Regions from separate parts of the Methylobacterium sp. BE186 genome, predicted to be linked through region 3. Evidence: predicted binding sites of a transcription regulator. Region 3 holds the regulator's gene; each other region holds the start of a gene.
The links. Region 3 encodes PhoB, which activates phosphate uptake and scavenging genes when phosphate is short. Its sites were predicted from a motif close to TGTCATNNANCTGTCAT; they were not measured.
Positions count from the first base shown of each region.

Region 1: the regulator PhoB is predicted to act here: its motif matches at 3,355-3,371, upstream of J2X36_RS09670 (RNA degradosome polyphosphate kinase).
Region 2: the regulator PhoB is predicted to act here: its motif matches at 4,917-4,933, upstream of J2X36_RS09225 (ceramide glucosyltransferase).

Region 1 covers NZ_JAVDVV010000007.1:25,495-32,562, forward strand. Annotated here, with positions in the region: gene purM (phosphoribosylformylglycinamidine cyclo-ligase) at 1-671, opposite strand, end outside; gene J2X36_RS09655 (CDP-alcohol phosphatidyltransferase family protein) at 886-1,431, shown strand; gene J2X36_RS09660 (AI-2E family transporter) at 1,490-2,617, shown strand; gene J2X36_RS09665 (hypothetical protein) at 2,625-3,326, shown strand; gene J2X36_RS09670 (RNA degradosome polyphosphate kinase) at 3,442-5,853, shown strand; gene ppx (exopolyphosphatase) at 5,951-7,068, shown strand, end outside.
Region 2 covers NZ_JAVDVV010000006.1:183,248-190,315, forward strand. Annotated here, with positions in the region: gene grxC (glutaredoxin 3) at 1-152, shown strand, start outside; gene J2X36_RS09195 (carbon-nitrogen hydrolase family protein) at 145-990, shown strand; gene J2X36_RS09200 (DUF1178 family protein) at 1,012-1,479, shown strand; gene J2X36_RS09205 (disulfide bond formation protein B) at 1,577-2,101, opposite strand; gene J2X36_RS09210 (YqaA family protein) at 2,101-2,682, opposite strand; tRNA gene J2X36_RS09215 (tRNA-Leu) at 2,818-2,902, shown strand; gene J2X36_RS09220 (glutamine amidotransferase-related protein) at 2,910-3,602, opposite strand; gene J2X36_RS09225 (ceramide glucosyltransferase) at 3,692-4,852, opposite strand; gene J2X36_RS09230 (histone deacetylase) at 4,985-5,899, shown strand; gene J2X36_RS09235 (2-dehydropantoate 2-reductase N-terminal domain-containing protein) at 6,165-7,068, shown strand, end outside.
Region 3 covers NZ_JAVDVV010000033.1:9,013-16,080, reverse strand. Annotated here, with positions in the region: gene pstS (phosphate ABC transporter substrate-binding protein PstS) at 1-73, shown strand, start outside; gene pstC (phosphate ABC transporter permease subunit PstC) at 180-1,157, shown strand; gene pstA (phosphate ABC transporter permease PstA) at 1,169-2,071, shown strand; gene pstB (phosphate ABC transporter ATP-binding protein PstB) at 2,124-2,939, shown strand; gene phoU (phosphate signaling complex protein PhoU) at 2,993-3,712, shown strand; gene phoB (phosphate regulon transcriptional regulator PhoB) at 3,726-4,427, shown strand; gene J2X36_RS23790 (GcrA family cell cycle regulator) at 4,540-5,073, opposite strand; gene J2X36_RS23785 (patatin-like phospholipase family protein) at 5,512-6,705, shown strand; gene J2X36_RS23780 (TFIIS helical bundle-like domain containing protein) at 6,737-6,865, opposite strand; gene J2X36_RS23775 (NAD(P)/FAD-dependent oxidoreductase) at 6,949-7,068, opposite strand, start outside.

The DNA.
Region 1 (7,068 bases), on a different contig from region 3:
AGCGCCTCGCCGAGGCTCACCCCTTGCGCGAACGGAGCGGGTGCGTCCCAGGCCAAGCCGGTCTTCGCCACGATCCGGCGCACCAGCGAGAAGCCGTTCGAGTGCACGCCGGATGAGGGCAGGCCGAGCACCCCATCGCCCGGGGCGATCCCGTCGCGCGGCAGTAGCGTGCCGCGCTCGGCCGCACCCACGGCGAAGCCCGCGAGGTCGTAATCCTGGCCTTCGTACAGGCCCGGCATCTCGGCGGTCTCGCCGCCGATCAGCGCGCAGCCGGCCTGCCGGCACCCTTCGGCGATGCCCCGCACGATGTCGGCGCCGACGCCGGGCACGAGCTTCCCGGTGGCGTAGTAATCCAGGAAGAAGAGCGGCTCGGCGCCCTGGACGATGATGTCGTTGACGCACATCGCCACGAGGTCGATGCCGATCGTCGCGTGGCGCCCCGTCTCGATCGCGATCTTCACCTTGGTGCCGACGCCGTCATTCGCCGCTACGAGGATCGCGTCCTTGAAGCCCGCGGCCTTGAGGTCGAACAGGCCGCCGAATCCGCCGATCTCGGCATCCGCCCCGGGGCGGCGCGTCGCGCGCACCAGCGGCTTGATCGTCTCGACCATGGCGTTGCCGGCATCGATGTCGACGCCCGCCTGCGCGTAGGTCAGCCCCTTGTCCGTCATGCTCGCTCGTCCCAGCCGCGATCCCGCGGTTCCTCTATCGGGTTGCGGCGGGAAGGGCGAGTCGGCTCCGCCCGCACCGTGCGTCACCACCCCGAAGGAGAGCCGGGCGTCGCGGCCGCGCCGGTCGATCAGGCTTCTGCATATCCGCTCGCGGATGCTAGCACGGCAGTGGCGTCGGTCGCAGAGGCGAGCCGTGCGCCTTGCCAGTCACCGCATGACCCTTCCGAACCTCATCACCCTCGGCCGCCTCGGCCTCGTGCCCGTCATCCTCGTCCTGATCGGGGAGGGCGCCTGGGGCGCGGCGCTCGCCGTCTTCGTCGTCGCCGGGGCCTCGGACGCGCTGGACGGCTTCCTCGCCAAGCGGTTCGGAATGGAAAGCCCCCTCGGCGCCCTTCTCGACCCCCTCGCCGACAAGGCGCTTCTCGTCTCCGTCTTCGTGGCGCTTGCGACCGTCGGCGCGCTGCCGGTCTGGCTTCTCGCGGTCGTGATCGCCCGCGACCTCATCGTGATCGGGGCGATCCTCCTCGCCCGGCTCAACGGCCGCCGCCTCGCGATCCGGCCTCTGCTCATCGGCAAGCTCAATACGGCGGCGCAGATCGGCCTCGCGACCCTCGTCCTCGTGGCGCGCGCTGGTGACTTTCCCATCGGCGGATCCGTTCTGGTCGGCTGCTGGATCGTGGCGGGAACGAGCCTCCTGTCGCTCGCGGCCTACGGCCGCGTCCTGCGGGACGGCACCGGATCCCCGGGGGCGCGCCCTTGATCGGGCGCAGCTTCGTTCCCACTCTCGGCGCCGGTCGAACGGTGTAGGAACGGCACAGATGCGCGGCAGGACGTTGATCGGGTTCAGCGCGGCGCTCGTCCTGCTGATCCTCCTCTACCTGCTGCGCGACGTGCTTCTGCCCTTCGTGGCCGGCATCGCGCTCGCCTACCTGCTCGACCCGCTGGCGGACCGGCTGGAGCGGCTCGGCCTCGGGCGCCTCGCGGCGAGCCTGCTGATCCTCGCGCTCTTCGTCGTCGTCCTCGTCATCACGCTGCTGATCGTGATCCCGCTCGCCGCGAGCCAGATCGCCGCGCTGATCACCACGCTGCCCGGCACGATCTCACGCCTGCAGGGGATCCTGGCCGAGCGGGTCGGGCCGCTGCTCCAACGGATCGGCGGCACGGATGTGCTCACCGAGCTGCAATCGTCGGTCGGCACGCTGGCGAGCCAGGGCGGCGCGTGGCTCCTCACCTTCCTGAAGTCGCTCTGGTCCGGGAGCCAGGCGCTGATCTCGATCGCCTCGCTCCTTGTCGTGACGCCGGTCGTCGCCTTCTACATTCTCGTCGATTGGGACCGGATGATCGCCAAGCTCGATTCCTGGGTTCCGCCCCGCCACCGTCCGGTGGTGCGCCGTCTCGGCCGTGAGATCGACGGCGCGATCACCGGTTTCGTGCGCGGGCAGACCCTCGTATGCCTGATCCTCGGCACCTTCTACGCGGTGGGCCTCTGGCTCGTCGGGCTGAATTTCGGCGTCCTGATCGGGCTGATCGCGGGCTTCCTCACGTTTATCCCCTATGTCGGCACTCTCACCGGATTCCTGCTCTCGGTCGGCGTCGCCCTGGTGCAGTTCTGGCCGGGCTCCGACTGGCTGCATATCGGCCTCACCGTCGGAGTCTTCCTGGTCGGGCAGTTCCTGGAGGGCAACATCATCTCGCCGAAGCTCGTCGGCGAGTCGGTCGGCCTGCATCCGGTCTGGCTGATGTTCGCGCTCCTCGCCTTCGGCTCCCTGTTCGGCTTCGTCGGCCTGCTCCTGGCGGTGCCGATCGCGGCCTCGATCGGCGTGGTCGTGCGCTTCGCCATCGAGCGTTATCTGCAGAGCCGGCTCTACCACGCCGACGAGCCGCCCCTCCTGCCGCATCGGGACGGCATGCAGCCCTTGACGGGGCAGCCGCCCCGGCGAGACTAGAGCCCGCATGCGCGAGAACGCACCGCCCCGACAACTCACGTTCGATCTGCCCCTGGACCCGCGCTACGGCCGCGAGGACTTCCTCGTGAGCCCCGCCAACGAGGCGGCCTACGCCCTGATCGAGGCGTGGCCTGACTGGCCGGATACGGTGCTCGTCCTCACCGGCCCGTCGGGCAGCGGCAAGAGCCATCTCGCCTCGATCTGGGCGACGCGGGCCCATGCCTGGACCGTGACCGCCGCCGAGGTCGGCGCCGCCAGCGTCACGCACCTCGTCTCGAACGGCGCCCTCGTCGTCGAGGATGTCGACAGGGCCGGGAGCCTCGACGAGGCCGCCCTGTTCCACCTTCTCAACCTCGCCCGCGAGCGGCGCTGCCCGGTGCTGGTCACCAGCGCGGAGCCTGTCGACGGGCTCGGGATCCGGACGCCGGACCTGCGCTCGCGCCTGCGGCTCGCCCCGGGCGCGAGCATCCTGCCCCCGGACGACGCCCTGCTCAGGGCGGTGATCGTGAAGCTGTTCGTCGACCGGCAACTCGTGGTCGATCTGAGCGTCGTCGATGCTCTGGCGCTCCGCATCGACCGGTCGCTCGCCGGCGCCCGCGAGGTCGTGAGCGAGCTCGACCGCGACGCCCTCGGCCGAGGGCGCCGGATCACCCGGCCGCTCGCGCTCGCGGTGCTGGAGCGCCTCGGGATGCAGGAGGAGGGCGACTGAGCCGGCCGACGGCGAATTCGGCGGCCGGCGTCACGGAACTGTCAAATCAATGCCGGGCGCGCGTGCTAGTGAGCCCGCCCGGAAGACGGCAAGCGGAGGATGAAGGGTGTCGGAGATGGAGCCGAGCACGGACGCACGGGAGAACGAGGCTCCGGAGGCCGTCGAGAACCGCGATCCCGCCGCGCCGTCCCGCCGGCGCGCCCCGGCGCAGGCTGCCGCGGCGCGCACGGCGGCCGTGCGCCGCATGCCCGCGACCCGCGGCGGCGCGTCCAAGGCACCGGCCGAGGCCGCCGATGATTGGCCAGCGACGGCGGAATCCGCCGAGACGCGGACCGAGCCGGCCGCCGACCTCGCCGGCAGCACGGCCCGCGAGCCGGTGCTGGAGGCGGGGCGTCATCTGCGGCACTCGCCCGAGCGCTTCGTCAACCGCGAATTGTCCTGGCTGCAGTTCAACCGGCGCGTGCTGGAAGAGGCCTCGAACACCAATCACCCGTTGCTGGAGCAGCTGCGCTTCCTCTCCATCTCGGCCAACAACCTCGACGAGTTCTTCATGGTGCGCGTGGCCGGCCTGCACGATCAGGTCCGCGCGGGCCTCGTCGTGCCCTCGCAGGACGGCCTGACGCCCTCCGAGCAGCTCCTGCGGATCGGCCACGAGGTCTCGCGCCTCGCCGAGGACCAGCAGGCGCGCTGGCGCGAATTGAAGGCCGAGCTGCACGGCGTCGACATCGACCTCGTCGATCCGGGTGAGCTCGCGGCCGAGCACGGGCGCTGGCTGGAGGATTACTTCCTCAACCACGTCTTCCCCGTCCTGACTCCCCTCGCGATCGACCCGGCCCACCCCTTCCCCTTCATCCCGAATCTCGGCTCCACCATCGCCCTGATGCTGGTGCGCCCGCGCGACGGACGGGTGTTGCGCGCCCTGATCCGCCTGCCGGCCGTGCTCGACCGCTTCGTGCGCCTGCCGGACCTCGCCGGAGATCCGGTCGCCCGCTTCATCGCGATCGAGCAGGTGATCGTGATGTTCACCGGCCGGCTCTTCCCGGGCTATCTCGTCCGCGGCCAGGGCGCCTTCCGGGTGGTGCGCGACTCCGATCTCGAGATCGAGGAGGAGGCGGAAGATCTCGTCCTCCACTTCGAGACCGCGCTGAAGCAGCGCCGCCGCGGGGTGGTGATCCGCCTCGAGGTCGAGGCCGGGATGCCGGAGGATCTCCGCGCCTTCGTGGCGGACGAGCTGGAGATCGCGAGCGAGGCCGTGTTCCTGATCGAGGGAATGCTCGCGCTCAACGAATTGTCGCAGATCGTCGGGATCGACCGGCCGGATCTCAAGTTCAAGCCCTACAACCCGCGCTTCCCCGAGCGCATCCGGGAATCGGGCGGCGACGTCTTCGCGGCGATCCGGCAGAAGGACTTCATCGTCCACCACCCCTACGAGTCGTTCGACTCCGTGGTGCAGTTCCTCTTCCAGGCGGCCCGCGACCCGAACGTGGTGGCGATCAAGCAGACCCTCTACCGCACCTCCTCGAATTCGCCGATCGTCGCGGCGCTCGCCGAGGCCGCCGAGGCCGGGAAGTCGGTCACCGCCCTTGTCGAATTGAAGGCCCGCTTCGACGAGGAAGCCAATATCCGCTGGGCGCGCAACCTCGAGAAGGCGGGTGCGCAGGTGGTGTTCGGCTTCGTGGAGCTGAAGACCCACGCGAAGCTCTCGATGGTGGTCCGGCGCGAGGGCGACCGGCTCGTCACCTACTGCCATGTCGGCACCGGCAACTATCACCCGATCACGGCCCGCATCTACACGGACCTGTCCTTCTTCACGGCGGATCCCGCCATCGCCCGCGACGTCTCCCGCCTCTTCAACTTCATCACCGGATACGCGGAGCCGGCCGAGCTCGAGCGGATGGCGGTCTCCCCACTGACCCTCAAGACGCGGCTCCTGGAGCATATCGAGGCGGAGGTGGAGCACGCCAAGGCGGGCCGGCCCGCCGCGATCTGGATCAAGTGCAACTCGCTCGTCGACCAGCAGATCATCGACGCGCTCTACGACGCCTCCTGCTCCGGCGTGCAGATCGACTGCATCGTGCGCGGCATCTGCTGCCTGCGCCCAGGGATCCCCGGGCTCTCCGAGACGATCCGGGTGAAGTCGATCGTCGGACGCTTCCTGGAGCACGGCCGCATCTACGCCTTCGGCAACGGCGTCGGGCTGCCCCATCCGAAGGCCACGGTCTACATCTCCTCGGCCGACCTGATGCAGCGCAACCTCGACCGGCGCGTGGAATCGCTCCTGCCGATCCTCAATCCGACTGTGCATCAGCAGGTGCTCGATCAGATCATGCTGGCGAACCTCCTCGACAACCGGCAGAGCTGGCGTGTACTGGCGTCCGGGGCGAGCGAGCGCATGAAGCCCGCGGACGGCGAGGAGCCGTTCAACGCGCACAAGTATTTCATGACGAATCCGAGCCTGTCCGGGCGCGGCAAGTCGTCGAAGAAATCGAGCCCCCGCGCGCTCAGTCGTAGAGCGCAGCGGACCTGAGCCCGGGCCTCGGGCCCGGGATGGGATTCGGCGCGGCGCCTGAGCGAAGCCGAGCCCGCGGCGGCCGCCCGCGGGCCCGAAACGAGGGATACGCGCCTTGGGGCTCCAGCGCACCAACCTGACGCTCGTGCAATCCGACCCCTCCGACGACGGCGAGCGTCTTGCCCCCGTCGCCATCATCGACATCGGATCGAACTCGGTCCGCCTCGTCGCCTATGACGGGCTGACCCGGGCTCCGACCCCGCTCTACAACGAGAAGGTGCTCTGCGGGCTCGGCCGGAATGTGCTGACCACGGGCCGGCTCAACGAGGACGCGACGCGCCGGGCCCTCTCCGCCCTCGCCCGCTTCCGGGTCCTGTGCACGACGATGCGGGTCTCGCGTCTGTTCGTGCTGGCAACCGCTGCCGCACGCGACGCCGAGAACGGCCCCGCCTTCCTGGCGGCGGCGGAAGCCGCCTGCGGGCAGAAGATCGAGCTGCTCTCCGGCCGGCGCGAGGCGGAACTCTCGGCTCTCGGCGTGATCTCGGGCTTTCACGCGCCCGACGGCGTGGTGGGTGATCTCGGCGGCGGCTCCCTCGAACTCGTGGACGTGCGCGGCTTCATCGTGGGGCAGGGGGTGACGATGCCGCTCGGCGGTCTCGCGCTCCAGGACCTCTCTGGCGGCTCCCTCAAGAAGGCGGCCAAGCTCGTGCGCGAGCACCTCAAGAAGGCGGCGCCCCAGCTCGAGACGCTGAAGGGCCGCAGCTTCTACGCGGTCGGCGGCACGTGGCGGGCGCTGGCGCGTCTGCACCAGGCGGCCCGCGGCTACCCCGTCCACGTGATGCACGGCTACAGCGTGGAGCCGACGGACGAGTTGAACTTCCTGGAGATGGTCGAGCAGGTCGACGCGGCGCAGTTGCAGGACGTCGAGTCGATCTCCGAGGCGCGGCGGCCGCTCCTCGCCTACGGTGCCGTGGTTCTGGAGGAGATCATCCGGGCGGGCCGCCCGAGGGAGGTCGCGATCTCGGCCTCCGGCGTGCGGGAGGGCCTGCTCTTCGAGCAGCTCGACCGCGAGACACGACTGATCGACCCGCTGATCGCCGCGGCCTCCGAATTGAACGCCCTGCGTGCCCGTTCGCCCGCGCACGGGGAAGAACTCCTCGCCTGGACCGACCGGTTCGTCGAAACCCTCGACGGGCCGGAGACGGCGGACGAGCGGCGCCTGCGCCACGCCGC
Region 2 (7,068 bases), on a different contig from region 3:
GGGCTGGCGGGCGCACCAGCGTGCCGCAGATCTTCGTGGGCGAGCGGCATGTGGGCGGCTGCGACGACCTCTACGCCCTCGACCGCGCCGGCAAGCTCGATCCGCTGCTGAACGGGGCCGGCAGCGCCGCGGTGGGCGTCGCCGATGCCTGAGGACCGCTTCGTCGCCGCCTGCGTGCAGATGCGCTCGGGCCGCGAGCCGCTGGCGAACCGCGACGCGGCGGTGGCGGGCGTGCGCGAGGCGGTCGCGGCCGGCGCGCGCTACGTGCAGACGCCGGAGATGACCTCGCTGGTCGAGCGCAGCCGCACCGCGATGTTCGAGAAGGTGAGCACGCAGGACGACGACCCGACGCTCGCCGCGCTCCGCGCTGTCGCGCGCGAGACGGGAGCGGTGGTGCAGATCGGCTCGCTGCCGATCCGCAACGGCGAGAAGATCGCCAACCGCGCCTTCCTGATCGACGGGCAGGGCGAGATCGTCGCGGCCTACGACAAGCTCCACCTCTACGATGTCGATCTGCCGAACGGCGAGCGCTGGCGGGAATCGGCCACCTACACGGGCGGCGCCTGCGCGGTCGTCGCCGAGACGGCGCTGGCGGGAATCGGCCTCGGCATCTGCTACGACATCCGCTTTCCGGCCCTGTTCCGGGCGCTCGCCGAGGCGGGGGCCAGCATCCTGACGGCGCCCGCCTGCTTCACGCAGCAGACGGGCGAGGCCCATTGGCACGTGCTGCACCGGGCCCGCGCCATCGAGACCGGCTCGTTCATGATCTCGGCCGCGCAGGGCGGCCGCCACGAGGACGGGCGCGACACCTACGGCCACTCGATCATCGTCGACCCCTGGGGCCGGGTGATCGCGGAGGCCGAGGGCGCGGAGCCCGGCGTGATCCTGGCCGAGATCGACCTCGAGCGCGTCGCAGAGGCGCGGGGCCGCATCCCGGCCCTCCAGCACGCGAGGCCCTTCAGGGTCGAGCGGGTTGGACGTTCTTCATAAGTCGCGCGTTACCCTGGCATCATGATCCGCTACGCCCTCGTCTGCGAGGCCGGCCACACGTTCGAGAGCTGGTTTCCCTCAAGCGATTCCTTCGACGACCAGAGCGCGCGCGGCCTCGTCAGCTGCCCGCTCTGCGGCTCGGCGAAGATCGGCAAGGGCCTGATGGCGCCGAGCGTCGCCCGCACGGACCGCGGGGAGAGGGCGCCGGCGCCGGCAACGGTCGCCGAGTCACCCGCGCCCGTTCCCCTGCCGATGATCGCCGAACCCGAGCGCAAGCTCCGGGCCTTGCTGCGCGCCGTGCGCGAGCACGTGACGCAGACGGCCGAGCATGTCGGCCCCCGCTTTCCGGAGGAGGCCCGCAAGATCCATTACGGCGAGGTCGAGGAGCGGCCGATCTACGGCGAGGCGAGCCCCGAGGAGGCGCGCGCCCTCATCGAGGAGGGCATCGACGTGGCGCCCCTGCCGCCGATGCCGGACGACCGGAATTAGGGCAGGTTCGGGCCGGGTCCCCGATGAGGCGCGGGTTCCCGCTCGCTCCGAGAGAGTGAGGGTGAGGGGGCGCCCTCACGGGAAGGGCCGGTCTCCCTCACCCCAACCCTCTCCCGAACGGGAGAGCGGGCGCGTCGCGCCGGATCGCCGCGCTGCCCGCGAGCGCGGCGAGGGCGGCCGCGATGAGCGCGTTCCAGCCCGCGAGCGAGAGCCCGAGGAAGCGCCAGGCGGCGGTCGAGCAATCGACCACCCGCGTCGTCTTGAGCCGGTCGAGGAAGTCGCTCATCGCCTCGGGGTTCGCGCCCGCGCCCCCGCCGCAATCGGTCGGGCCGGGCCAGAAGCCCCACTCGGCGCCCGCGTGGTAGATTCCGAGACCGGCGCCGTAGAGAAGGCCCGCCGCCGCGAGCCCGAGGGCGAGGCGGGCGAGGCGCCGGGGCAGGACGAGGGAGAGGAGCGCGAGGGGCACAGCCGCGTAGTAGGGGATGCGCTCGGTCAGGCAGAGCTTGCAGGGCACGTAGCCGAGCCCGTGCTCGAACACGAGGGCGCCTCCGACGGTCAGCGTTGCGCCAAGCGCCACGAGCAGGGCGGCTCCGCGCAGGCTCAGCAGGTCGGCCGCGCGCATCACAGCACCAGCTTGAACAGCACGAAGCCGAGCACGATCACCGCGACGGAGATCGCCGCGACGGCGTTCAGGTGCCGGTCGAGCACGCCGCGGATCTGCACGCCGTAGCGGCCGAGGAGCCCCGCCAGGAGGAAGAAGCGCGCGCCGCGGGTGACGATCGACAGCACCGTGAACCAGAACAGGCTGTAATGGGCGAAGCCCGAGGTGATGGTGACGAGCTTGTAGGGGATCGGCGTCAGACCTTTGAGCAGGATCACCCAGTGGCCGTACTGCGCGTAGGATTCCTGGAAGGTGTGGGCCGAGTTCTCCAGCCCGTAGAGCCGGATCAGCCACTGGCCTAGGGAATCGAACAGCAGAGCCCCGATCGCGTAGCCGACGAGGCCGCCCGCCACCGAGGCCACCGTCGCCACGAGGGCGTAGAACCAGACCCGGTCGGGCCGGCTCACCGCCATCGGCACCATCATGGCATCGGGCGGGACGGGGAAGAACGAGCTCTCCGCGAAAGCCACGGCGCCGAGCGCCCAGGGCGCCGAGGGCTTGCCGGCGAGCGCGAGTATCCACTCGTAGAGGCCGCGGATCATCGGGTCCTTGTCCGGTCGGGGAGAGGCGCCGACCTTTGAGCACAGGCGGGCGCCCCTGGCCAGTGAAGGCGGGCCGCAGCCGCCCCGCAAAAGTCCTTGGCCGCCGGGGCGAACCTGTGCGATGAGGCGCGGGACGCGGGTATGGCGGAATTGGTAGACGCGGGCGACTCAAAATCGCCAGCCGCAAGGCGTGGGGGTTCGATTCCCTCTACCCGCACCAAGCAGCCTCACACATCATCGAGAAAGCGCCGGATCCAGCCGCCCACCCGGCCGGAATCGTGCGGCCCGTCGAGGGAGGCGAGCGCCGCCGCGGCGCGCGCCGGATCGGACTCCGCGGCGCGGTGCCCCTCGGTGAGGGCGCGGGCGAAGGCGGGCTCGAATTCCGGGTGGCACTGGAAGGAGAGGGCGGCCCGGTCCCGGTAGCCGAGGACGGCGTACGGGGTGAAGGCGCTGGCCGCCAGCACCCGCGCGCCGGGCGGCAGGGCCACGACCTGGTCCTGATGGCTTGCGGGCACGCGGATCGCGTCGCCCCCATCCATGAAGGGCGCGGGCTCGACGACCTCGTAGCGGTGCAGGCCGAGGCCCCAGCCCTTCTCGGACTTCACGACCCGTCCGCCCCAGGCCTGGGCCATCACCTGATGGCCGAAGCAGATCCCGACCACCCTCCGCTCCGGCGCCAGCGCGCGCAGAAAGGCGATCAGCGCCGCGATCCAGGGATCGGGGTCGTAGATTCCGGCGGGCGAGCCGGTGATGAGATAGCCCGCATGCGCGTTCGGAACGGGGAGAACCCCGGAATCGGCGAGGAACGTCTCGTAGGCGTGGCCCGGCCCGACGAGGCTGCGGACCATCTCGCCGTAGCCGGGATAGCGCCCGCCGAGGCGGGCCGGCGGCCGGCCGGTCTCGAGGACGGCGATCTTCATGGGGGAGGGCGGATCCTCGCGCGTCGAGAGAGGGGCGTGGCGCTCGACCCGAGATGTAGATCAGGCGCCCCTGGCCGGGGAAGCCGGCCTCACGCGGCCCTGACCCGCGGGCGCAGGGGCCCCGCCTCCTTCGGGCGGATGTCCATGGCGTTGCCGCGCCAGACGATGGCGCTCTGCATCCAGGCGCCGGCCCAGAGCGCCGGCAGCATCGCGTCCCGCGCCAGGAAGGCGAGGACGAGGCGCGGCGAGCGGTGCCAGCCGGCGTGGACGGCGAGCCGGTATTCGGCGCCGTACCAGAGCGCGGCCATGGCGGCGAGTGCCAGAAGGGCGGGCGCGCCCTCGACGACGGCGGCGCCGAGGCCGAGGGGAAGGAGGGCGCCGGTGCCGATCTCGGGAGCGAAGAAGAGCGGGAAGGTCACCCGCCGCAGCCGCGCCCAGCGGAGTTGGCGCGACCAGACCTCCGTGAGCGTCCGCCGCCCCAGAGGCTGCTCGAAGGGCGCGGCGACGAGATGGACGCGCCGGCCCGCCGCCCGCACGAGCTTCGTGGCGGCGGCATCCTCCGCGATCTCGGCGGCGAGCGCGCGGATGCCGCCGCGAGCCTCCAGGAAGGGCCTGTGCCAGAGCATGCTCTTGCCCTGCGCGAAGCCGAGCCCCAGGGCCTCGCCGGCATATTGCCAGCGCGCCTGCAGGGTGTTGAGGAAGGCGCACTCGATCTCGGCCGGGAAGCCCCACGGACACGCGCCGATCGGGGTGGAGCAGACGAGCCCCGTCTCCGCCCGCCAGCCCGCCTGGAGCCGCTGCAGGTAGTCGCCCGGCATCAGGACGTTCGAATCGGCGAGCACGACCCAGTCGTGCCGGGCCGCCTCCCAGCCGCGCACGCAATTGTTCAGCTTCGGGTTGTCGCTCACGCGCTCGTCGCCGACGATGAGGCGGGCCGGCACGCCGGGATGGGCCGCGATCAGCCCGTGGAGGAGCGGCAGGATGGGATCGCCCGCATCCGCCACGCAGAAGATCAGTTCGTAGGCCGGGTAGTCGAGGCGGAAGCCGCGGGCGAGCATCTCCTCGCTGAAGGCCTCGAGCCCGCAGACCGGCCGCACCAGGGAGACGGGGGCGCCGGCCGGGAAGGCGGAGCCCGGCCGCGCCGCGCCGATGCGGCGCCCGGCGAGCGTCAGGCTCGCGAGGTTGGCGAGGGTCACGAGGGCGCAGAGCGCCAGGGCGATCAGGGTGCCGCTCGCGAAGGCGCCGTCCATGGATGTCCGCTCCCCGGACGGGCCGGTCCGGCCCATCCCGGACAGGGCCCCTAACAGGCGCCCCGTATCAGGCGTATGACAGGCCGGAACGCGCAGGATCGCGGCGGGCGCGCCGCCACGAGGAGGGGTCGGGTGACGCCGATCGTCTATCACCCGGCCTATCAGGCGAGCCTGCCCGCGGGGCACCGCTTCCCGATGGGCAAATACGGACGGCTCGCCGAGATCCTGTCGGCCCGCGGCCTCGCGCCGTCGGGCTTCGTGGTGCCGGAGCCCGCCCCGGAGGAGACCCTCTGCCTCGTCCACGACCGCGCCTATGTCGAGGCCGTGCTCGCCTCCGCCGTGCCCCGCGCGGTCGAGAAGGCGATCGGCCTGCCGATCGATGCGGGCGTGACGCGCCGCGCCCGTGCCTCGGCCGGCGGCACGCTGGCGGCGGCGCGGCTCGCCCTGGCCCACGGCCTCGCGGGGAGCGCGGCGGGCGGCAGCCACCACGCGCGGCGGGAGCAGGGGGCGGGCTTCTGCGTGTTCAACGACGTGGCGGTGGCCGCCCGCGCCCTGCACCGGGAGGGCGCGATCGGCCGGGCCCTCGTCGTCGATTGCGACGTCCACCAGGGCGACGGCACCGCCGACTGCCTCTATGCCTGCCCCGACCTGTTCACCCTCTCGCTCCACGCCGAGAAGAACTACCCCGCCCGCAAGATCCCGGGCGACCTCGACATCGGCCTTCCCGACGGACTGGACGACGCGGCCTATCTGGCGGTGCTCGCCGCGCGCCTGCCGCCACTCCTCGACGCCCTGCAGCCCGACCTCGTCTTCTACAATGCCGGCGTCGACCCGCATCGGGAGGACCGGCTCGGGCGCCTCGCCCTCACGGATGCGGGGCTCGCGGCCCGCGAGCGCCTCGTGGTCGGGGCGGCGCGGGCACGCGGCATCCCGCTCGCGGCGGTGATCGGCGGCGGCTATGGCCCCGACGTCGACGCGATCGCCGCCCGCCACGCCCTCGTCTTCGAGGCGATGGCAGGGGCGGAGGGGCGCGGCCCGGCGCCGTGAGGCCCGAAGGCAAAAAGAACTTGTGGCTCGACCAAAAATAAATTGTCACAGAGCGGAGATGGAAGGTGAGAAGGACTCTGTGATTGTAAGTCCCGTCGACGGGCGGTAGATGGTGGCAGGCTTCACCCAGCAGGGTCGTCACAGCACAGTGTAAGACCCGGCCGACGTCGCTCCCCAGCCTGGGCGAATACCTGTCGAAGACACTCGGCAGGCAGGGATTGGGGCAATAGAGAACAATCCAACAGAACACACAGGGAGAGAAAGCGTGGCGCGCAACATCTTGATCCTCGGAGCGTCCTACGGCTCCCTGCTCGCGACGAAGCTGCTGATGGCCGGTCACAACGTGACCCTGGTCTGCCGGAAGAAGACGGCCGACCTCATCAACCGCGAGGGGACCGAGGTGCGCATCCAGCTGCGCGGCGAGGAGACCCACCGGTCGATCTTCTCGCGCGACCTGCCGGGCACCCTCGACGCGACGCCGCCCGAGGACGTCGACGTGTCCCGCTACGACCTCGTCGGCCTCGCGATGCAGGAGCCGCAATACACCAACCACACGATCCGCGTGCTGATGATCAAGATCGCGGCGGCGAAGCTGCCCTGCCTCTCGATCATGAACATGCCGCCGCTGCCCTATCTCAAGCGGATCCCGGACCTCGCGGGGATGGACCTCGAGGAGGCCTACACCAATCCCGGCGTCTGGGAGCGGTTCGAGCCGGGTCTGATGACGCTCTGCTCGCCCGATCCGCAGGCCTTCCGGCCGCCGGAGGAGGGGGCGAACGTGCTCCATGTCGGCCTGCCGACGAACTTCAAGGCGGCGACCTTCGCGGACGAGGCGCACAACCGCCTGCTCCGGGAGCTGGAGGCCGACATCGACGCGGTCAGGCTCGACGGCCAGGACGTACCGGTGAAGCTCAAGGTGTTCGACTCGCTGTTCGTGCCCCTGGCCAAGTGGTCGATGCTGCTGACGGGCAATTACCGCTGCATCACGCCGAACGAGCCCCAGTCGATCCGCGAGGCCGTGCACGGCGACCTGAACCTGTCTCAGTCGATCTACGAGCACGTCGACGCCCTCGCCCGGCGCCTCGGCGCCGATCCGGAGGATCAGGTGCCCTTCGGGAAATACGCCAAGGCGGCGGAGAGCCTGCTCAAGCCGTCCTCGGCGGCGCGGG
Region 3 (7,068 bases):
CGTCGTCGGCCTGATCCACGAGGAGTGGAAGCAGATCAAGGGCAAGGACGGGAAGCCCGTCTTCAACATGTGAGGCCGGCCGCCGCTCCCCTCCCCGCACGGGGAGGGGAGAGCCCCGCCGCTCCGCTCGCATCCGACACCGCCGCGCGCTAAACGCCTCGAACCGACGAGAATTGCGGATGGCCTCCTTGACCGAACAGATCGCGCTGGCGCGCTCCGATGCGGGAATCGTGCGCAGGCCCCCGAGCAAGGGTCTCGACGGCCTGTTCCGCGCCGCCGCCTACGGCTCCGCCCTCGTCGTCCTCCTCGTCCTCGCCGGCATCCTCGGCTCGATCGCCTATGGCGGCTGGCCGGCCTTCCGCGAATTCGGGCCCGGCTTCGTCACCTCGACCGCCTGGAACATCGGCACCGAGCAGTTCGGCGCCTGGGTCGCGATCGTCGGCACCCTCGCCTCGGCCCTGATCGCGCTTCTGATCGGCGTGCCCCTCTCGCTCGCCATCGCCGTCTACCTGACGCAGCTCTGCCCCGGATGGGCGCGCAAGCCCGTCGCCATGACGATCGAGCTCCTCGCCGCGGTGCCGAGCATCATCTACGGCATGTGGGGGCTGTTCATCTTCGCGCCGCTCTTCGCACGCTTCGTGCAGGTGCCGGTCTCGAACCTCGTCGAGGGCCTGCCCATCGTCGGCACGCTGCTCTACGCCCGCGTTCCCTCCGGCGTCGGCATCCTGACGGCGGGCATCATCCTCGCCATCATGATCGTGCCCTTCGTGGCCTCGATCACCCGCGACATGCTCGACCAGATCCCGACCATCCTGCGGGAGAGCGCCTACGGGATCGGCTGCACCACCTGGGAGGTGGTGCGCCACGTGCTCGTCCCGCAGGCCTCGGTCTCGATCATCGGCGCCATCATGCTCGGGCTCGGCCGGGCGCTCGGCGAGACCATGGCGGTCACCTTCGTGATCGGCAACGCCAACCGTCTCTCCGCCTCGATCTTCGATCCGGGCTCGACCATCGCGTCCCGCATCGCCAACGAGTTCAACGAGGCGGACGGGATGCAGCTCAACGCGCTGATGGCGCTCGGCTGCATCCTCTTCGTGATCACCTTCATCGTGCTCATCGTCGCGCGCCTGCTCGTGCGCCGCGTCAAGGTCGCCTGAGGAGGCCGCCGATGGATGCCGTCAACCCCTTGACCGAAGCCGCGCCACGGGGCGGTGCGCCCATCGGGAGCCGGGTGCGCCCGAGCCGCCGTCTGGCGGACCGGACTCTGAGGACCGCCTGCCTGCTGGCGACCATCATCGGCGCCGTGGTGCTCGGCTCGATCCTGCTGATGCTCATCGTCGAGGGCCTGCGCGGCTTCTCCGCGACGCTCCTGACCCAGCCGACGCCGGGTCCGGGCTCCGAGGGCGGCGGCATCGCCAACGCGGTGCTCGGCAGCCTCATCCTCACCTTGATCGGCATCGTGGTGGCGACCCCGATCGGCGTGATGGCGGGGACCTACCTCGCCGAGTACGGCCGCGGCTCGAAGCTCGCCGACCTGATCCGCTTCCTCAACGACGTCCTGCTCTCGGCCCCCTCGATCCTGATCGGCCTGTTCGTCTACACGCTGATGGTGCGGCCGATGGGGACCTATTCGGGCTGGGCCGGCGGCGTGGCGCTCGCCATCATCGCGACGCCGGTCATCGTGCGCACCACCGAGGACATGCTGCGCCTCGTGCCCGGCACGCTGCGCGAGGCCGGCGCCGCGCTCGGCGCACCGACCTCACGGGTGATCATGAGCGTGACGTGGCGCGCCGCCTCCGCCGGCATCGTCACGGGCGTGATCCTGGCCCTCGCCCGCATCGCCGGCGAGACGGCGCCGCTCCTGTTCACGGCGCTCAACAACAATTCCTGGTTCAACGCCAACCTGATGGGCGGCGTCGCGAACCTGCCGGTGATGATCTACCAATTCGCCCTCTCGCCCTACCCGAACTGGCAGAGCCTCGCCTGGGCGGGCGCCCTCCTGATCACGATGGCCATCCTGGCCCTCTCCGTGGTGGCGCGCCTCGTCATCAAGACCGAGCGGGCGCGCTGAGCGCCCGCCTTCACGCTTCCCGGCCGACCGGCCTTCCGAAGGAATCCCTCCGATGAGCGCCTCCCCCGCCGTCAGCGCGCCGCTCAGCGGCCGCAGCCAGGCCAACGCGAGCGCGCCCGTGCGCATCGCCGTGAAGAACCTCGACTTCTACTACGGCACGTTCCACGGCCTGAAGAACATCAACCTCAACTTCCATGACCGGCAGGTCACCGCCCTGATCGGGCCTTCGGGCTGCGGGAAGTCGACGCTGCTGCGCACCTTCAACCGGATCTACAGCCTCTACCCGGAGCAGCGCGCGGACGGCGAGATCCTCCTCGACGGGCAGAACATCCTCGACCCGAAGGTCGACCTCAACGAGCTGCGTGCCCGGGTCGGCATGGTGTTCCAGAAGCCGACGCCCTTCCCGATGTCGATCTACGACAACGTCGCCTTCGGGCTGCGCCTCTACGAGCGCCTGCCGAAGGCCGACCTCGACCTGCGCGTCGAGGAGAGCCTGCGCAAGGCGGCGCTCTGGGACGAGGTGAAGGACAAGCTGAAGCAATCCGGCATGGGCCTCTCGGGCGGCCAGCAGCAGCGCCTCTGCATCGCCCGCACGGTGGCGCAGCGCCCGGAGGTGATCCTGTTCGACGAGCCGACCTCGGCGCTGGACCCGATCTCGACGGGGCGGATCGAGGAGCTGATCGAGCAGCTGCGCGACGAGTTCACGATCGCCATCGTCACGCACAACATGCAGCAGGCGGCCCGCATCTCGCAGTTCACCGCCTTCATGTATCTCGGCGAACTCGTCGAGTTCGGCCCGACGACCCGGATCTTCATGAACCCGGAGAAGCGGCAGACGCAGGATTACATCACCGGCCGCTTCGGCTGAGCCGGCCCGTCACCCGCTCTCCCGTTCCCGCGCCCGACCCGAGGATCACGACCATGTCCGAGCACATCGTCACCTCCTACGACAACGATCTCGACGACCTGCGCCGGTCGATCTCGGAGATGGGAGGCGTCGCCGAGAAGATGATGGCCGATGCGAGCCAGGCGCTCGTGCGGCGCGACACCGTGCTCGCCCAGGCCGTCATCGCCGCCGACAAGCGCCTCGACGTGCTCCAGCGCGAGATCGAGGAACGCGCCGTCCTCCTCATCGCCCGCCGCCAGCCGCTCGCCATCGATCTGCGCGAGACGATCTCGGCGATCCGCGTCTCGGGCGATCTCGAGCGGATCGGGGATCTCGCGAAGAACATCGCCAAGCGCGTGGTCGCGATCAGCGATCAGGCGCAGGCTCAGAAGATCGTGCTCGGCGTCCAGCACATGAGCGACCTCGTGCAGGAGCAGCTCAAGGACGTGCTCGACGCCTATGCCAGCCGGGACACGACGTCGGCCCACGACGTCTGGGAGCGGGACGGGGCGATCGACGCCCTCTACAACTCCCTGTTCCGCGAACTCCTGACCTACATGATGGAGGACCCGCGCAACATCTCGTTCTGCACGCACCTCCTGTTCTGCGCCAAGAACGTCGAGCGGATCGGCGACCACACCACCAACATCGCCGAGACGATCCACTACCTCGCCACCGGCGAGACGCTCGCGATCGAGCGTCCGAAGAACGATGCCTCGAACTACGCGACGGTGTCTCCGGGAACGGCGGCCTGACGCAGGAACGGGGATGAGCACGCGGATCCTGATCGTCGAGGACGAGGAGGCGCTGACCCTCCTGCTTCGCTACAACCTGGAGGCGGAGGGCTTCACCGTCGATTCCGCCGCCCGCGGCGACGAGGCGGAGTTGCGCCTTGCCGAGCAGGTGCCGGACCTCGTCCTCCTCGACTGGATGCTGCCGGGGCTGTCCGGGATCGAGATCTGCCGCCGCATCCGGGCCCGCCGCGAGACGGAGCGGCTGCCCGTCATCATGCTCACCGCCCGCGGCGAGGAGGGCGACCGCATCCGCGGGCTGGGCACGGGGGCGGACGACTACATCGTCAAGCCGTTCTCGGTGCCGGAACTGCTCGCCCGCGTGCGCGCGCTCCTGCGCCGCGCCAAGCCCGCCCATGTGGCGAACCTCCTGGTTGCCGGCGACATCGAGCTCGACCGCGTCAGCCATCGCATCCGCCGCTCGGGCCGCGAGATCCATCTCGGCCCGACCGAGTTCAAGCTCCTCGAATTCCTGATGCAGAGCCCCGGACGGGTCTTCTCCCGCGAGCAGCTCCTCGACGGGGTCTGGGGGCACGACGTCTACATCGACGAGCGCACGGTGGACGTGCATGTCGGGCGCCTGCGCAAGGCCATCAACCGCCCGCGCCAATCCGATCCGATCCGCACCGTGCGCGGCTCCGGCTACTCCTTCGACGAGATGTTCTCGGGCGTGGACTAGCGCGCGGGCCGCTCGAACCTCGGGCGCCCCTGAATCGACGAAGCCCGCCGACGGCGTACCGGGGCGGGCTTCATCGATCGGGTCTTCCCAGGAGAGGGGAGGGACGCCCCTCCTAGCGGAACCCCGCCACCCGGCGGTCCCGCTTGCGCTCGGCGGCGGGCTGATAGGCGATCTGGGCGTGGTGCGTGCAGTAGGGCAGCCCGGTGATCGAGCGGGCGCCGCAGAAGCGGAATTCCGGCGTCGTCGGATCGCCCATCGGCCAGCGGCACATCGATTCGCGCAGGTCCATGATGGTCACCCGCTCGGAGACCGCCAGTGCCACGGTCTCGGAGGCCGGCTGCGCCGGCGGCGGGAAATCGGGGGCCGGCCGGTGCGCGGTGATCGCGATCGGCTCCGGCGCCTCCTCGATGATCTCGACGGCCGTCGCCTCGGCCTCCCCGTCGCGCTCCGGCTTGCGGCGCCCGTTCACGGGAGCGGGGGCGGCCTTGATCCGGCCGGCGAGGCCGAGCCGGTGGACCTTTCCGATCACGGCGTTGCGGGTCACGCCGCCGAGCTGAGCCGCGATCTTGCTCGCGCTCTGCCCGTCCTCCCACAGACGCCGCAGCAGCTCGACGCGCTCGTCCGTCCAGCTCAGGCCTGCTTCCATCGTCGCCCCCTCCTGAACGCTGCGATCACCGCGGCCACGCCCTCAGGCAGGCGTTGCAGGCCGGTCGCGCAGGTCAGCCGCCTCCAAGCCGCGGGTCCCGGTCAGTCGGGCAGCCGGTGCAGGATTCGAACGATCGCGCCACTGGTGATGGCCGCCGGGGGCGTGCCCCTGGCGACGCGGATGAACCTACAAGAGGGCTCGTGGACGATGCAAGAGTCGACACAGGGCCCACCTCCGGGGGCGCCCCTGTTTCCACCGCCAAAGGCCGGGGCCGCCCTCCGCGTGCCGCCGGGCTTGTGCGCGGCGGCACGGATCTGTGGCCGCCGCGCATCAGCCCGGCCGAACCCGTCCGATTGCCGGGCCCGGGCCGGAACGATAGAATGGCCAAGCTCGTTCGGCTGGGGGTGTGGTCAGAGGCAGGGCACGGGGACAATCGCCATGGCGGGTCGGTTCAGGATCTCGCACGGGCTGCTCGCGCTCTGCGCGGCGGCCAGCCTCTCTGCCTGCTCGTCGCTGCCGCGGGTGTCCTACACCGCGGAGCAGGCGGCCTTCGCGAGCGTGCCGAACATTCCGGAGGCCCGCGTCTCCTCCGACGCCTCGGCCGACGCCTTCACCCAGCTCGCGGCCCGGCCCGAGGCGCGCCGCCAAGCCTTCTCCTACCTCGCCCTCTCGGGCGGCGGGGGCGACGGGGCCTACGGCGCGGGCATCCTCAACGGCTGGACGGCCTCGGGTACGCGGCCGGACTTCACCCTGGTCTCCGGCGTCAGCACGGGCGCGCTCATCGCGCCCTTCGCCTTCCTGGGGCCGGCCTACGATGCCTATCTCACCGAGTTCTACACGAGCGGCGTCGCCGAGACCCTGGTGCAATCGCCGAGCCTGACGAACGTCCTGTTCGGCTCCGGCCTGTTCGGCGACGGGCGCCTGCGCGACCTGATCGGCCGCTACGTCACGGCGGACCTCCTCGCCGCCGTGGCCGAGGAGCACGCCAAGGGCCGGCGCCTCCTCGTGGTGACCACGAACCTCGATTCCCAACGCGCCGTGATCTGGAACATGGGCGCCATCGCCGCGAGCGGCGCTCCGAACGCGGTCGAGCTGTTCCGCGACGTGCTCACCGCCTCGGCGAGCATCCCGGCGGTGTTCCCGCCGCAGCTGATCGACGTGCAGGCGGGCAACAGCGCCTTCCAGGAACTCCACGTGGACGGCTCGGTGGTGACGCCGGTCTTCACCCTGCCCCAGTCCTTCCTGCTGCGGGACGGGCGCCTGCGCACGAACGGCAAGGCCAACATCTACGTCGTGATCAACGGGCGCCTGGAGCCCGAATTCGACGTGACGCGCAACAACACGCTCTCGATCGTCGAGCGCTCCTTCACGACGGCGAGCCGTGCGCGCAGCCGGGCGACGCTCGCCACGACCTACGCGTTCACGCGCGCCAACAAGATCGGCTTCAACCTGACCTACATCGACGAGAGCGCCCCCGCGGCGACGGCCGCGCGCGGCTTCGACACCGCCTACATGCGCAGCCTCTACCAGGCGGGCTACGAGAAGGCGCGCCTGGGGAATTTCTGGGAGCACACCGTGCCGGCCGCGCCGGTCACGAAGGCGGTCGCGGCGGTGGCCGCGACCGCGCAGTAGGGGCTGCTCCGCCGCCTACTTGCTCCGCGGCCTACTTGCGCAGGATCTTGGTGACGATCCGGCCGACGAGGTTGCTCGAATCCGCGTTGCGGTCGTCGCGGGAGACGGGGCGATCCTCGTTGCCGAGGAGCTTGGTGACGATGCGTCCGATCAGGCTCATGGTGGGGTCCTCGCGTCAGATGCGCCGCGGCGCGGCGCAAGCTTTGCCGAACCAACGGGCGGCCCGGGTCGGGTGTTCCGCCCTCAGCGCACCCGATAATCCGAGGACAGGCGCGCACGGCGGGCACCCCGGCGATAGGCGAGGACCGAGCCCGGCCAGATCGCCGTGTTGCGTCCTTCCGCGTCCTGGTACCAGCTGGTGCA